One region of the Streptomyces sp. NPDC093795 genome, then DNA from elsewhere that is predicted to be linked to it. Evidence: riboswitches for the same ligand, from Rfam matches in the RefSeq annotation. Region 1 holds a riboswitch; each other region holds the start of a gene.
The links. A riboswitch is a leader RNA that binds a small molecule or an ion and turns the genes downstream of it on or off. The one in region 1 is predicted to bind cyclic di-AMP.

Region 1 (3,459 bases):
GTGCGAGTCCGGCGGTCAGTGGAGCGCCAACTTCGGCAACGGCATGTACGGCGGGCTCCAGTTCACCCAGGACAGCTGGGAGCGGAACGGCGGCCTGGCGTACGCGCCCAGCGCCGACCTGGCCAGCCGGGCCCAGCAGATCGCGGTGGCCGAGAAGGCCCTCGCGAAGGGCTCCGTCGAGTGGGCCACCTGCGCGCCGATCGCCGGTCTGACGAACGACGGCACGGCCACCGGTGTGGACCCCGGCCCGACCTCCGTCCCGAAGACCCCCACGGGCCCGGTCGTCGAGTCGAACCGTACGGCGGGGCTGCCCGGGGCCTCCACGGGGACCCCGGAGACCACGAAGGGGGCGACGGGCACGGTCACGCCGACCGCTCCCGTCACGCCGGCCCCGCCCACCGGGCCCGTCTCGCCGACGGCCCCGGTCTCGCCGACCGCTCCGGTGAGCCCCACCGCACCGACCGGCTCGACCACCCCGACCGCCCCGAGCGGCTCGACCGACCCGGCCGCGCCGGTCGTCCCGGTCAACCCGGTCGTCCCGGTCACCCCGGTCACGCCCGGCACCCCTGACGCCTCCGTCACGCCCGGTACGCCTGGTTCGTCCGTAACGCCCGGCACTCCGGAAGGTGACGCGTCGTCGGCCACGCCCGGCACCGGCAAGCACCGGGGCGATGCCGCACCGGAGGAAACCGGCAAGGTGGACACTTCACCTGAATCGGGTAGACATGCTTCATCCGAGAACAAGCTGACCGAAAGCCCTCTCGCCACGACGCCGGTTGACGCGGCGAAGGATTCGGGCGCAACGGACAGTCAGGACACTTCGGGCGCGTACACCGTGCGGCCGGGCGACAGCCTGTCCGACATCGCGCAGGCGAACGAACTCCCCGGAGGCTGGACCGCCCTCTACGACGCCAACCGGCGCACGGTGGGCATCGATCCGGATCTCATCCTCCCTGGTCAGAGCCTCGATCTGACGGACGGTCCGGTTTCGACGGCCAAGTGATTCGGGCGGGAATGTCCGGTTCTGGGCAAGTGAGACATGAGTCTCTTCACCCCAACTGGCGTGTCCCGTCCGTAACCTTTGCCCCCGTCACCTCTCACCTGCACAAACACCACCTTCCGGAAGCCAAGTAGGGGCGATATTTCCGCAATACGCCTCTTTGAACTTCCGGTGGGTCTGTGTCTACGGTCGTCACCGCTCGCCACCGCGGGCCCCGTCGACCGAAACGCCGAATCCTGCCGTCGGCCGATGGGAACAGTCGTCGCGTAAGCGCCGAAGGCAGGAGTGGGGGACCCAAGGTAAGTGCCGGTCCCGGCCGTTGAGAAAGACGGCCGATGATCGGCTTGGGGTGAAGCCGCGTGCTAGGACACGCGGCCGGGCAACTTTCCGGCCCGAACCCGACAGCTCACCTCACAGGCGTCGGTGAGGAGAATCTCCATGCTGTTTTCCGGCAAGGGCAAACACCGCCGTCCCTCCAAGGCCACCCAGGTCGCCACGCTCGTCGGCGTCACCGGTGTCGCCGTCGCGGCCCCGCTGCTGACCGCGGGCACCGCCTCGGCCGCCACGGCCTCCGAGTGGGACCGCGTCGCCCAGTGCGAGTCCGGCGGCAACTGGTCCATCAACACGGGCAACGGCTACTACGGCGGCCTCCAGTTCTCGGCCTCCACCTGGGCCGCGTACGGCGGCACCGCCTACGCCTCGACCGCCAACCAGGCGTCGAAGTCCCAGCAGATCGCCGTCGCCGAGAAGGTCCTCGCGGGCCAGGGCAAGGGCGCCTGGCCGAGCTGTGGCGTGGGCCTCTCCGGAGCCTCCTACGACGGCGGCTCCGCCGAGTCCGCCCCGCAGCAGGAGGAGCGGAAGGCCGAGCAGCCGACCACCCGCAGCGAGCAGCGCCAGGCCCCGAAGAAGGCCACGCAGCAGGCCCCGCAGGAGCAGGCCCCGCAGCGCGAGGCCGCGCCGCAGGCCGCCAAGAAGACCGTCACCACCCCGACCGGCAAGAAGGTCGAGAAGGGTGACGGCGAGTACAAGGTCGTCTCCGGCGACACCCTCAGCACCATCGCCCAGGCGCACGGCGTCAAGGGCGGCTGGGCCCAGCTCTTCGAGCTGAACGACGAGATCGTCGACGACGCCGACCTCATCTACCCGGGCCAGCAGCTTCACCTGAAGTGAGCCCGGCGGTCCGCGTGAGTCCGGCGGCTCACGCGGCCCCACGACCCTCCCGCGGTGACCACCCCGGTCCGGCGCGCCCGTCCCCCGTGCGCGCCCGACCGGGGTTCCGTCCGTTCCGGGCCGCTCCTTGTGTCCGGGCACACCCGTCGAGGGACGACTGAGGAACGACCTGACGGTTACCGTCCAGTAGATCTGATGTCCTTCGTCCCGAAACGCATGCCCTTGGGTCCTTTTTCGTCCCAGGGGGCGGGCGCCCGGCTGGCCGGAGCCCCCGCGCCGGTTAGGCTCTTGTCGCAAGGCCGAGCGACCCCTGCACCGACCTTGCGTCACATCCAGCGTCACATCCCAGAAGGAGATGCTCGTGCCGTCCATCGACGTCGTCGTAGCCCGGGAAATCCTGGACTCCCGAGGCAACCCCACGGTCGAGGTCGAGGTCGGCCTCGACGACGGCAGCACCGGCCGTGCTGCTGTTCCGTCCGGCGCCTCCACCGGTGCTTTCGAGGCCATCGAGCTTCGCGACGGTGACCCCAACCGCTACATGGGCAAGGGTGTCGAGAAGGCCGTCCTCGCCGTCATCGAGCAGATCGGCCCGGAGCTCGTCGGCTACGACGCCACCGAGCAGCGCCTGATCGACCAGGCCATGTTCGACCTGGACGCCACCGAGAACAAGGGCTCGCTCGGCGCGAACGCCATCCTCGGCGTCTCGCTCGCCGTGGCCCACGCCGCCTCCGAGGCCTCGGACCTCCCGCTCTTCCGCTACCTCGGCGGCCCGAACGCGCACCTGCTGCCCGTTCCGATGATGAACATCCTCAACGGTGGGTCGCACGCCGACTCCAACGTGGACATCCAGGAGTTCATGATCGCCCCGATCGGCGCGGAGTCCTTCTCCGAGGCCCTTCGCTGGGGTGCGGAGATCTACCACACGCTCAAGGGCGTGCTGAAGCGCAAGGGCCTCTCCACCGGCCTCGGCGACGAGGGCGGCTTCGCCCCGAACCTGGAGTCGAACCGCGCCGCCCTCGACCTCATCATCGAGGCCATCAAGGAGGCCGGCTACACCCCGGGCACCGACGTCGCGCTCGCGCTCGACGTGGCCGCGTCCGAGTTCTACAAGGACGGCTCGTACGAGTTCGAGGGCAAGTCCCGCTCGGCCGCCGAGATGACCGAGTACTACGAGGAGCTCGTCTCCGCGTACCCGCTGGTCTCCATCGAGGACCCGCTGTACGAGGACGACTGGGACGGCTGGAACACCATCACCTCGCGCATCGGTGACAAGGTGCAGATCGTCGGCG
Region 2 (3,459 bases), on a different contig from region 1:
CGCGCTCGTCGCGTCGAACGGCGGGGCGGTGAAGCACCCCGTCTGGTACCACAACCTCGTCGCCTCGCCACTCGTGGAGCTCCGCGACGGCACGCACGTGTGGGACATGAAGGCGCGTCTGGTCACCGGCGAGGAGCGCCGGGCGTGGTGGGAGCGGGCCGTCGCCGCGTTCCCCGACTACGCCGACTACCAGCGCAAGACCGACCGGGAGATCCCCCTCTTCGTCGTCGAGCGGACCGAGTAGGAACCGGAGGGACCGCCGTCGACCCGGCCGAGCTCGCCGCCGAGCCCGGCCGGTGGTCCACACGGCGGAAGGCTGTCAGCGGCCTGCGTGTGCGGCGCGGTGGATCGTGGCGTCGAGGAGAGCGAGGGCGTCGGCGGCGGTGCGGCCGGGTGCCCGGTTCCACGGCCCGATCAGTTCCCGCCAGCCCCGTGACCGGAGTTCGGCCATGATCCAGGCGGCGGCCTCGTTCATCGTCGTCGCGCTGCCGTAGCCGAGGCGATGAGCGGCGAGCAGGGCGCCGCAGACGCATCGGGCTCCTCGGACGTCCCGCAGCTTGTACGGCGCGTTCTGCCAACCCCACTCCGTCAGGACGAGGCGCGCGTAGCCGAGGTGGACCGAGGGGCGCAGTTCTGGCTGCCCGACGCGTCGCCAGGCGTGCAGTTTGTCGGGGAGTACGGCTCCGATCCGGCCCGGGAGCCGGCGCTCGGCGGGCAGGGGCGGCGGCAGTGCGTCGAGCGCGTCGGCGACGAGCCGGTCCACGGGCAGGGTGAGCAGAGTCCGCCATCTCTCGGTGCCCGGCGCCGTGTCCGGGGCCGTGTCCGGAGCTGTGTCCGGCACGGGGACGGGGGCGCCCGCGGGCGGTGGCGTGGCGGTCAGGTCCGTGACGATCCGCTGCCAGGTGGCGCTCTCGTAGAGCGCTGCGGCCTCACGGTCGAGGGCGTCGGGGCTGATCAGGGAGGCGGAGGGGGACATCCGGGCGGCTCCTCGGTCGGGGTGGCACCATCCTTCAGCACGAATGTCGGGTTTGCGCGTTATGCCCTTGAGTACCCCTTCCGCCGATAGGGCCTTTCCGGCGCTCTTACCTATTAACCGAATTAAGGCGCATTTTCGGACATTGAACACCTGGTGACGCGACTCACTTTCCCGGGAACTCCCCCGCCTCCGGAGCCGCCGCGAGCCCCACCGCGCAAGGAAGTTCGGCGGGCCGGAAGAACGGTCGATCATGAATTCGGGGAATTCCGTGATCCTTTCGCGGGGCCCGCCGCCCCACCCATCTTGTTCTCCGTCGCATTACTGGCCTACGGTCACCTCCATTCGAGCGGATCGCCGAATCCTGCCACCGCTCGAAATACCTCCCTTTCACCCGACGGCAGGAGCGGGGGACCCACGAATACGCCGGCCCGGATTCCGGAACGGCTCGGGGTGAAGCCGCGTGCGCGCGGCCGGACATCTCCAGTCCGAACCCGACAGCTCACCCCGAAGGCGCCGGAGAGGAAACCGTCATGCCTGCACACGGTAAGCACCGCCGCCCCCGACGCCACCCCGTCTCGCGTGGAATCGCGCTGGTCGGAACGGGTGGAGCCGCCCTGGCCCTCCCGCTGATCGCCCCCGCCGCAGCCGGCGCCGCGCCCGTTTCCGGAGCTCCGGAACTCGCCGCCCGGCCCGCCGCCGCCCTCGCCGCTCCCGCCGCCGCGGCGGCCACGGCCAAGGCCCCCACCGCGCCGGCCGCCGCCCGCACCTACACGGTCGTCAGCGGCGACTCGCTTTCCCTGATCGCCCAGAAGAAGGGAATTCAGGGCGGCTGGAAGGCTCTTTACCAGGCCAACAAGAGCGTGGTGGGTGACAACCCGTCACTTATTCGTCCCGGCCTTGAACTGACGCTCGGTCGGGATTCCGCGAAGGCCGCTCCCGCGAAGGCGAAGAAGACCGGTTCGGCCGATCGGGCGAGCCGCTCCGAGCGCCGCCCCGCCGCCCCGGCCGTCGCCAAGGACACGGGCGCCTCCGCGGCGCAGGCCGCTCCCGCCGCCGCTCCCGTCCAGGCCGCCCCGGCCGCCGCCGCCCAGTACGCGAACAACCTCGACGGCTGGATCCGGGAGTCGCTGGACATCATGTCCCAGCGCGGCATCCCCGGTTCCTACGACGGGATCCTCCGCAACATCATGCGCGAGTCGTCCGGCAACCCCCAGGCCATCAACCTCTGGGACTCCAACGCGGTCGCCGGAACGCCCTCGAAGGGCCTCCTCCAGGTGATCCAGCCGACCTTCGACGCGTACCACGTGCCGGGCACGTCCACGGACCTGTTCGACCCGGTCGCCAACATCACCGCCGCCTGCAACTACGCGGCCGACCGCTACGGCTCCATCGACAACGTCAACGGGCCGTACTGATCCCGCTGGTCCCGAAGTGCCGGGTGAACCAGGAGCCGGCGAGTTCCGCCACCTGCTCCAGGGCACCCGGCTCCTCGAACAGATGGGTGGCGCCCTCCACGACGGCGAGCCGGTTCTCGCAGCGCAGCCGGGCCCCGGCCCGCCGGTTGAGGTCGAGGACCAGTTCGTCCCTGCCTCCCACCACGAGCAGCGTCGGGGCCCTGACCTGGGCCAGGTGGTCGGCCGCGAGGTCGGGCCGGCCACCGCGGGAGACGACGGCGGCCACGGAGGACGCGGGATCGGCCGCCGCCCACAGCGCGGCGGCGGCTCCCGTGCTCGCCCCGAAGTATCCGAGGGGGAGGCCGCCGCTCCCGGGCCGGCCGGCGAGCCAGTCCGTGGCCTCGGCGAGGCGGCCGGCGAGCAGCGGGGTGTCGAAGACGCGGGCCCTGTCCCCCGCCTCGGCCTCGGTGAGCAGGTCGAAGAGGAGCGTCCCGAGTCCCGCGCCGTTGAGTGCCGTCGCGACCGCCCGGTTACGGGGGCTGTGCCGGCTGCTGCCGCTGCCGTGGGCGAACAGGACGATGCCGGCGGCGTTCTCGGGCAGCGCGAGCCGTCCTGTGAGCGTGGCTCCGGCGGCGGGAATCCGTACGTCCTCCGCGTGGACGACCGGCCCACGCGTGGCCCGGTTCCGGTCCAGGCAGGCGATGACCTCGGCGTCGGGGGTCTGCGCGAAGTCCCGGTAGAACTGACCGATCGCGTAGAACAGCTCCGGCGTGTGGACGCTCACGGTCTCGTCGGCCTCGCCGCCGAGCCGGGCCGTCCATCCCGGTGGCGCGACCGGCACCGCGAGGACGATCCGGGCGGCGCCCCGGGCGCGTACGACCCGGCAGGCCGCCAGGGCCGTGGCCCCGGTCGCGAGGCCGTCGTCGACGACGAGGACCGTCCGCCCGTCGAGGGGCACGGAGGGTCTGCTGCCCCGGTAGCGCCGGGCCCTGTGGTCGAGCTCGGCGTGTTCGCGCTGCTCCACGGCGGCGAGATCGCGCGCGTCCGCCCCGGTCTCGCGCATCACCCGCTCGTTGACCACCCGTACCC
Region 3 (3,459 bases), on a different contig from region 1:
AGTCCCGCGGCCGAGCTGTGCCTCGGCGACGGGACCCCGCACCGGCGCTGAGCCCCGTGGGGCATCCTTCCCTGTGGCTCTTCATTCCTTCGAGAGGACCGACATGTCCGACAAGTCACGACCGGTCACCGGTGAGGAGCGTGGGGAGGGCAAGTTCCCCAAGGGGCTGGTCCTGCGCCTCTTCGCCTACCTGGTCGCCGGCCACCTCTTCGCCGGTTTCCTCTACCTGCTCTTCGCGCTGGGTGGCCAGAACCGGTAGGCGGCGGACTCACACCTCGGTGAGCAGGCGCTCCCGCAGGCGCTCGCGGGTCTCCGGGGCCAGCTTCAGGCCCGTCGCGAGGTAGGCGTCCACCGAGCCCCAGGTCGCCTCGATCGTCTCGAAGGCCCCCCGCAGGTACTCCACCCGCGCGTCGAAGAGCGGGCTCAGCAGCTCCATCACCTCGGGCGACATGGCGTCCGGGGCGGTGGAGCTGCGGCGCACCTTGTAGCGGCGGTGCGGGTCGTTCGACTTCACGTAGTCGGCCTCGATCGCCGCCCGCTCGACCCCGAGGGCGAGCAGGGTGATCGCTATGGAGAGCCCGGCGCGGTCCTTGCCGGCCGCGCAGTGCATCAGGGCGGGGAGGCTGTCCTCAGCCATGGCGTGCAGGATCCGGCTGTGCTCCGCGGTCCGCTCGATCACCATCTTCCGGTACGAGTCGGACATGTTGGCGGCCGCCTTGCCGTCACCGAGGATCTCGCGCAGCTGGGTTATGTCGCCGCCGCGCACCAGCTTCCAGAACTCCTTGCCCTCCGCCGGATCGTTGAGCGGTATGTTCACGTTCCGTACGCCGGGCAGCTCGACGTCGGGACCCTCGACCTTCCGGTCGGCCATGTTCCGGAAGTCGAACACGGTGTGCAGTCCCAGCGAGTCGAGGAAGGCGGCGTCCGCCGCCGTCGCGTGGGCGAGGTGGCCGCTGCGGAAGAGGCGCCCGGTGCGGACGGCCCGGCCGTCCGTCGTCGGCAGGCCGCCCACGTCCCGGAAGTTGCGGACCTCGGCCAGCTCGGGTTCGGTCATTTCGATGGGCGGGACCTGCGGCAGCTGCTGCGTCACGGGTGCTCCTGGTGGTCGACGTTCGGGTGCCCGAAGCGAGATCGGTTCCTGGGGCAATCATCCAGGCGGGAGGGTGTCGGCGCACCCCCCTGGACGGGAATGGGTGATCTGTCCGAATTGAGGCCTTACGTATAACGCGCCCTGTTTGCGGGCGAGATGGGCATCGGCGCGTGAGCAGCGTCATAGAAGTGACGGATCGTGGCCGACGGCCGGAACCAATTGCCGTACGGAAAAGGGACATCGAAGGACCGTCATCCACAGAGGGTGACCGGAATTCCGGCCGGAAGACGTGGCGGGGAAAGCCGGTGGAAATCAGCGGCTTGTCCGTGCCGACCCCCTCGTCTAGCGTCACCGTCAATCCGGTCGGACCGCCGAATCCTGCCACCGTCCGGAATTCCCACTCATCCCATGTGTGGCAGGAGCGGGGGACCCAGGAAGTACGCCGGTCCCGCGACGCAGGACGGCTTGGGGTGAAGCCGCGTGAGAACGCGGCCGGGCATCTCCAGTCCGAACCCGACAGCTCACCTCGTAGGCGCCGGAGAGGAATTCGCCATGCCCGCGACGGGTAAGCACCGCCGTACCAAGACCAACCGACTGACCCGCGGAATCGCCGCCGCCGGTACGGGAGGCGCCGTCGTCGCCCTCCCGCTCTTCGGCGCCACCGGGGCCCACGCCGCCGAGCAGACTGCCGCCCCCAGCCAGGCCGTCACCGCCGCCGCCCAGGTGGAGGCCCTCGCCGCCGCCAAGGCCGCGCCCGCCGCCAAGGCCGCACCGAAGACGTACTCCGTCGTGCGCGGCGACTACCTGTCGAAGATCGCCGCCGACCACCACGTCGCCGGCGGCTGGCAGAAGCTGTACTCCGACAACCGCCAGGTCGTCGGCGAGGACCCCTCGCTCATCCTGCCCGGCATGAAGCTCACGCTCGGCGCCAAGAGCACCGCCAAGGCCTCCGCTCCGAAGAGCGCCGCGCCCCGGGCGGCCGCCCCCAAGAGCGCCCCGGAGCCGTCCGCCGAGACCTCCTCGAAGAACGGCGACACCCCGCGCGCCTCCCGGGGCAGCGAGCGCGCCGCCGCCCCGGCCACCACCGCCCCGTCCTCGGACGCCGGCTCGTCCTCCTCCGCGCAGGAGTCGACGGGCGCCTCGACCTCCGCGTCCGGCTGGGTCGCCCCGGTCAGCGGCGGCATCTCCACCCCGTACCGCGCCTCCGGCTCCATGTGGTCCTCCGGTTACCACACCGGTGTCGACTTCATCGCCTCCTCCGGCACCACCGTCCGCGCCGTCGGCGCCGGCAACGTGGTCTCGGCCGGCTGGAGCGGCGCCTACGGCAACGAGGTCGTCATCCAGCACGCCGACGGCAGCTACTCGCAGTACGCCCACCTCTCCTCCCTCTCCATCTCGTCCGGCCAGACCGTCACCGGCGGCCAGCAGATCGGCCTCTCCGGCTCCACCGGCAACTCCACCGGCCCGCACCTGCACTTCGAGATCCGCACCTCGCCGAGCTACGGCTCCGACATCGACCCGCTGGGCTACCTCCGCCAGCACGGCGTCTCCATCTGACGCACCGACACCCCGCGTGGCCCGGCACTCCTGTGCCGGGCCTCCGGCGTTTCCCCATCTATTCCGGCTTGGCAATTTCTTTATCGGTGGCATATATCACCCGGCGTCAACCCCTCCTTACGGTCGCGTAGGTCACATCCAAAAGGGAAGGATGTGCTCCCGTGGCAGACGATTCGAGATCAAGAGACAAGAACGCATTCGGGTCGTACGCGGCGATCGGTGACAGCTTCACCGAGGGCGTCGGAGACCCCGGGCCCGGCGGGACGTACGTCGGCTGGGCGGACCGCTTCGCGGTCCTGCTCGCCGACCAGCTGCCGGAGCACGACGCCTTCCGCTACGCCAACCTGGCCGTACGCGGGCGCCTCCTCGACCAGATCGTGGCGGAACAGGTCCCCCGGGCGAAGGAACTCGCCCCCGACCTGGTGACCTTCTGCGCCGGCGGCAACGACATCATCCGCCCCGGCAGCGACCCCGACGACGTGGCCGAGCGCTTCGAGCGGGCCGTCGCCGAACTGACCTCCGCCGTCGGCACCGTCATGGTGACCACTGGCTTCGACACCCGTGACGTGCCCGTGCTCAGGCACCTGCGCGGCAAGATCGCCACCTACACCGCCCACGTCCGGGCCATCGCGGACCGCTACGACTGCCCGGTCCTCGACCTGTGGTCCCTCAGGTCCGTGCAGGACCGGCGGGCCTGGGACCTCGACCGGCTGCACCTCTCCGCCGAGGGGCACACCCGGGTCGCCCTCCGCGCCGCCCAGGTCCTCGGCCTGCCGGTGCCCGCCGACCCGGATCAGGCCTGGCCGCCGGTA
Region 4 (3,459 bases), on a different contig from region 1:
GCGCTCGTCGCGATCCTCGCGAACACCTTCGCGGTCCGCTGGATCGCGACGGCCACCGCGGACCCGGACTCGGCGGACACGCTCGGCGCCACGGTGGTCGCGCCGGTGGTGGAGGAGAGCGCGAAGGCGGCCGCGATCCTGCTGCTGTTCCTCTTCCGCAGAAGGAACTTCGGCGGCCTCGTCGACGGAGTCGTCATCGCGGGTTTCACCGCGACCGGCTTCGCCTTCACCGAGAACATCCTCTACCTCGGCAACGCCTTCGGCGAGGACCAGGAGTTCGGCACCTCAGGGCTCGGTTCGGTGACCGCCGCGACCTTCTTCGTACGGGTCGTGATGTCTCCGTTCGCGCATCCGCTGTTCACCGTGCTCACCGGCATCGGCTTCGGCTTCGCCGCGCTCGCCCCGCGCGGGAAACGCCTCCGGAAGGTGCTGCTGCCGCTCGCGGGGCTGCTGCTCGCGATGGGCCTGCACGCCGCCTGGAACGGCTCGGCCACCTTCGGCGGGCCCTGGGCCTTCTTCGCGGTGTACGGGGCGCTCATGGTCCCGGCCTTCGGCCTGCTGACCTGGCTCGCGGTGTGGAGCCGGCAGCGGGAGCTGCGCACGATATCCGGGGAGCTCCCGGCGTACGCGGCGGCCGGCTGGCTCTCCCCCGCCGAGCCGCTGGCGCTCTCCTCGATGCGGGCCCGTCAGCTGGCCCGTTCGTTCGCGGCCCGGACGTACGGCCCGCCGGCCGCGCGGGCGGTGGGCGAGTACGAGTCCTTCGCGACGACCCTGGCGTTCCTCAGGGACCGGGCCCGGCGCGGCACGGCAGGACCCGACTTCCCGGCCCGCGAGCAGGAGCTGCTCCACCACCTGTGGCAGCGCCGCGAGGTCGCCTCGCCCGCGCTCACCTACGCGGCCAGGGCCACGGGCCGGGCCTGGTCGCCGCCGCAGTACCTGGACTACGACGGCTACAACCCGTACCGGAGCTGAGCCGAAGTTCTCGGCTCTCGGGCCTCAGACCGTCAGGCCCTTCGAGCGGAGCCACTCCGCCGGGTCGATGCCGGTGCCGCCGGGCGTGTGCACCTCCATGTGGAGGTGGGCGCCCGTGACGTTGCCGGTGGCGCCGACGCGGCCGATCGTCTCGCCGGTGCCCACGGTCTGGCCGACGCCGACCGTCATGGACGATAGGTGGCAGTACCAGACCTCGGTGCCGTCCTCCAGCTCCAGGACGATCCGGTAGCCGTACGAGCCGGACCAGCCCGCCGACTTCACGGTGGCGCCGTGGACCGCCTTGAGCGGGGTGCCGGTGGGGGCGGCGAAGTCGAGGCCCGTGTGGTGACCGGAGGACCACATCGAGCCGGACTGCATGTAGGTGGCGCTGACGGAGTACGAGGAGAGCGGCATCGAGTAGCTCGCGGCGAGCTGCGCGAGGCGCTCGGCCTCGGCCTTCGCCCGTGCTTCCTCCTCCGCCTTGGCCTTGGCCTCCGCCTCGGCCTTCGCCTTCGCCTCGGCGGCCGCCTTCTCCGCGGCCTCGGCCTTGGCCGCGGCCTCCGCCGCCGCCTTCTCGGCGGCCGCCTTCTCCGCCGCGGCCTTCTCCGCGGCGTCCGCGGACGCCTGCTGCTGCTCGGCCTGCTGGAGGATGCGGGCGCGCAGGGCCTCGCCCGCGTCGGCGGTGCCGGCCGCCGTCCTCGTGGCCTGCTCGGCCGTCCCCGCCTGCTCGGTCTTCCCGGCCTGCTCGTTGTCGAGGGTGGTGTACGTGGCGGCGGTGAGCGGGTTCGGGTTGGAGCGGGCCGCGCCGGCGGCCGCCATGTCGTCGCCGGCGCCCGAGGCCGAGCCCGTACCCGCGTCGTCCGCGTCCGGGAGGAGGGCGCCGACGCCGGGGAGGTCGTGGGCGTCGGGCAGGTTTAGGTCCGGGAGGTCCGGCAAGGAGATGGCCACCGGAGGCTTCTCCTGCGCGGTGGCGAGGCCGCCCGCGCCGACGGCCGCGATGACACCGACACCGAGGACGGTGGAGGAACGGGCGAAGTTGGAACGCTGCTTGACGACCCGGTGCCGGCCGCCGGAGCGGCTCTGGGCGCGGAGGGAATCCTCGGTGGGGTTCCACTCGGTGCCCGGCGCGGCGGGACCCGCACCACCACCGAAGGCGTCGAAGGGAGCCTCGGGGGCAGGGGTGTTGGACGCCACGAAGGGGCGCTCCTTTCCTTCCTTCTCGCCTACCGGGTTAGCTGACGGGTTCGGAGCAGGAAGGTCTCCTACGGGCACGGTCGCACAGGTGCGAAGGGCCCGATTCACCCCAATTGGTGGTTCCCCGGTTCCTTTTCAGGATTCGGCGCGTGCGCACGGTGCCGCCTCTTGCGGCGGCTGGGACGACCGCGCTGCGTTATCGAACGTTAATAGACGGAGGGTCCCGATTCCAAGCCGTTCCTCTTGATCATTCATTGAATTGGTAGGGAATGGTCCGAGTTGACCGCCCTTCAGCAGGCGCCGCCCAAACCCCCGCGATCTGACGTTATGTCAATTGTTATCGCAGCGACACCTCTCGACTACGGCCGGTGACCGGGGCCGCCCGGCGGCACCACCGGCATCGTGCGGCGCCGCTCCGGCTGCCCCGTCGCCGGACGGCTCAGCGCGAGCAGCGCCATGTCGTCCGTCGCCCCGCCGCCCGTGTGCAGCCGTACGTCGTCCACCAGCGCGTCCAGCAGTTCCTCGGGCCCCGGGAAGATCCGCCCGGCGAGGCGCGCGCCCGGGTCGTAGAAGACTCCCGCCGCGTTCCGGGCCTCCGAGAGGCCGTCGGTGTAGAAGAGCAGCGTCGCGCCCGGCGGGTACGGCCGCCCCTCGGCCCGGTCCGGCCACACCGCCAGATCACCCATGCCGAGCGGCAGCGCCGGTTCGGTCGGCTCCAGCGTGTCCAGGCGCCCGTCCGCGTACAGCATCAGCGGCGGCGGATGCCCGCGGTTGACGACCCGTACGAAACCGTCGAAGGTGCCGCTCCCGTCGCCGCGCGGGATCTCGGCCAGGACCGCGGTGGTGAACCCCTCGAAGGCGTCGAGCCCGTCCCTGCGGGTGCCCTCGCGGGCCAGCGCCCGTTCCAGGCGCTGCGCCACGCCCTCCAGGCTCCGCTCCTGCTCGGCCGCCTCCCGGAAGGCCCCGATGACGACGGCCACGGCCTCGACCGCCTCCATCCCCTTACCCCGGACGTCCCCGACCACGAGCCGTACCCCGTAGGGGGTGTCCTGGACGGCGAACAGGTCGCCGCCGATGAACGCGTCCGCCTGCGCCGCCTCGTAACGGGCCGCGCACTGCAGTCCGCCGATCCGCTCGGCCGGCGTCGGCAGCACGGCCTTCTGCGCGGTCTCCGCGATGACCCGCGCAGAGGCGAGCCGTTCCCCGCTCCTGCGCACGACCCGGCTGACGAGAAGGGCGAGCGCGGAGACGGTGACGACGGTCAGGGTCTCGGTCAGGGTCGGGACCTCGTCG

Region 2: another riboswitch for cyclic di-AMP. It lies ahead of ACIRB7_RS12530 (transglycosylase SLT domain-containing protein); the one in region 1 lies ahead of ACIRB7_RS23620 (transglycosylase family protein).
Region 3: another riboswitch for cyclic di-AMP. It lies ahead of ACIRB7_RS15560 (LysM peptidoglycan-binding domain-containing M23 family metallopeptidase); the one in region 1 lies ahead of ACIRB7_RS23620 (transglycosylase family protein).
Region 4: another riboswitch for cyclic di-AMP. It lies ahead of ACIRB7_RS28080 (M23 family metallopeptidase); the one in region 1 lies ahead of ACIRB7_RS23620 (transglycosylase family protein).

Annotation. Positions count from the first base shown of each region.
Region 1 is NZ_JBIWIO010000009.1:58,171-61,629, reverse strand. It holds gene ACIRB7_RS23625 (transglycosylase family protein) at 1-1,003, shown strand, start outside; cyclic di-AMP (ydaO/yuaA leader) riboswitch at 1,262-1,435, shown strand; gene ACIRB7_RS23620 (transglycosylase family protein) at 1,439-2,170, shown strand; gene eno (phosphopyruvate hydratase) at 2,532-3,459, shown strand, end outside.
Region 2 is NZ_JBIWIO010000004.1:59,179-62,637, forward strand. It holds gene ACIRB7_RS12520 (nitroreductase family deazaflavin-dependent oxidoreductase) at 1-244, shown strand, start outside; gene ACIRB7_RS12525 (hypothetical protein) at 320-976, opposite strand; cyclic di-AMP (ydaO/yuaA leader) riboswitch at 1,319-1,502, shown strand; gene ACIRB7_RS12530 (transglycosylase SLT domain-containing protein) at 1,507-2,391, shown strand; gene ACIRB7_RS12535 (alpha/beta family hydrolase) at 2,375-3,459, opposite strand, start outside.
Region 3 is NZ_JBIWIO010000005.1:111,475-114,933, reverse strand. It holds gene ACIRB7_RS15575 (helix-turn-helix domain-containing protein) at 1-51, shown strand, start outside; gene ACIRB7_RS15570 (DUF6126 family protein) at 104-259, shown strand; gene ACIRB7_RS15565 (tyrosine-protein phosphatase) at 269-1,090, opposite strand; cyclic di-AMP (ydaO/yuaA leader) riboswitch at 1,450-1,638, shown strand; gene ACIRB7_RS15560 (LysM peptidoglycan-binding domain-containing M23 family metallopeptidase) at 1,643-2,647, shown strand; gene ACIRB7_RS15555 (SGNH/GDSL hydrolase family protein) at 2,809-3,459, shown strand, end outside.
Region 4 is NZ_JBIWIO010000012.1:19,362-22,820, forward strand. It holds gene ACIRB7_RS28075 (PrsW family intramembrane metalloprotease) at 1-972, shown strand, start outside; gene ACIRB7_RS28080 (M23 family metallopeptidase) at 997-2,166, opposite strand; cyclic di-AMP (ydaO/yuaA leader) riboswitch at 2,178-2,324, opposite strand; gene ACIRB7_RS28085 (PP2C family protein-serine/threonine phosphatase) at 2,526-3,459, opposite strand, start outside.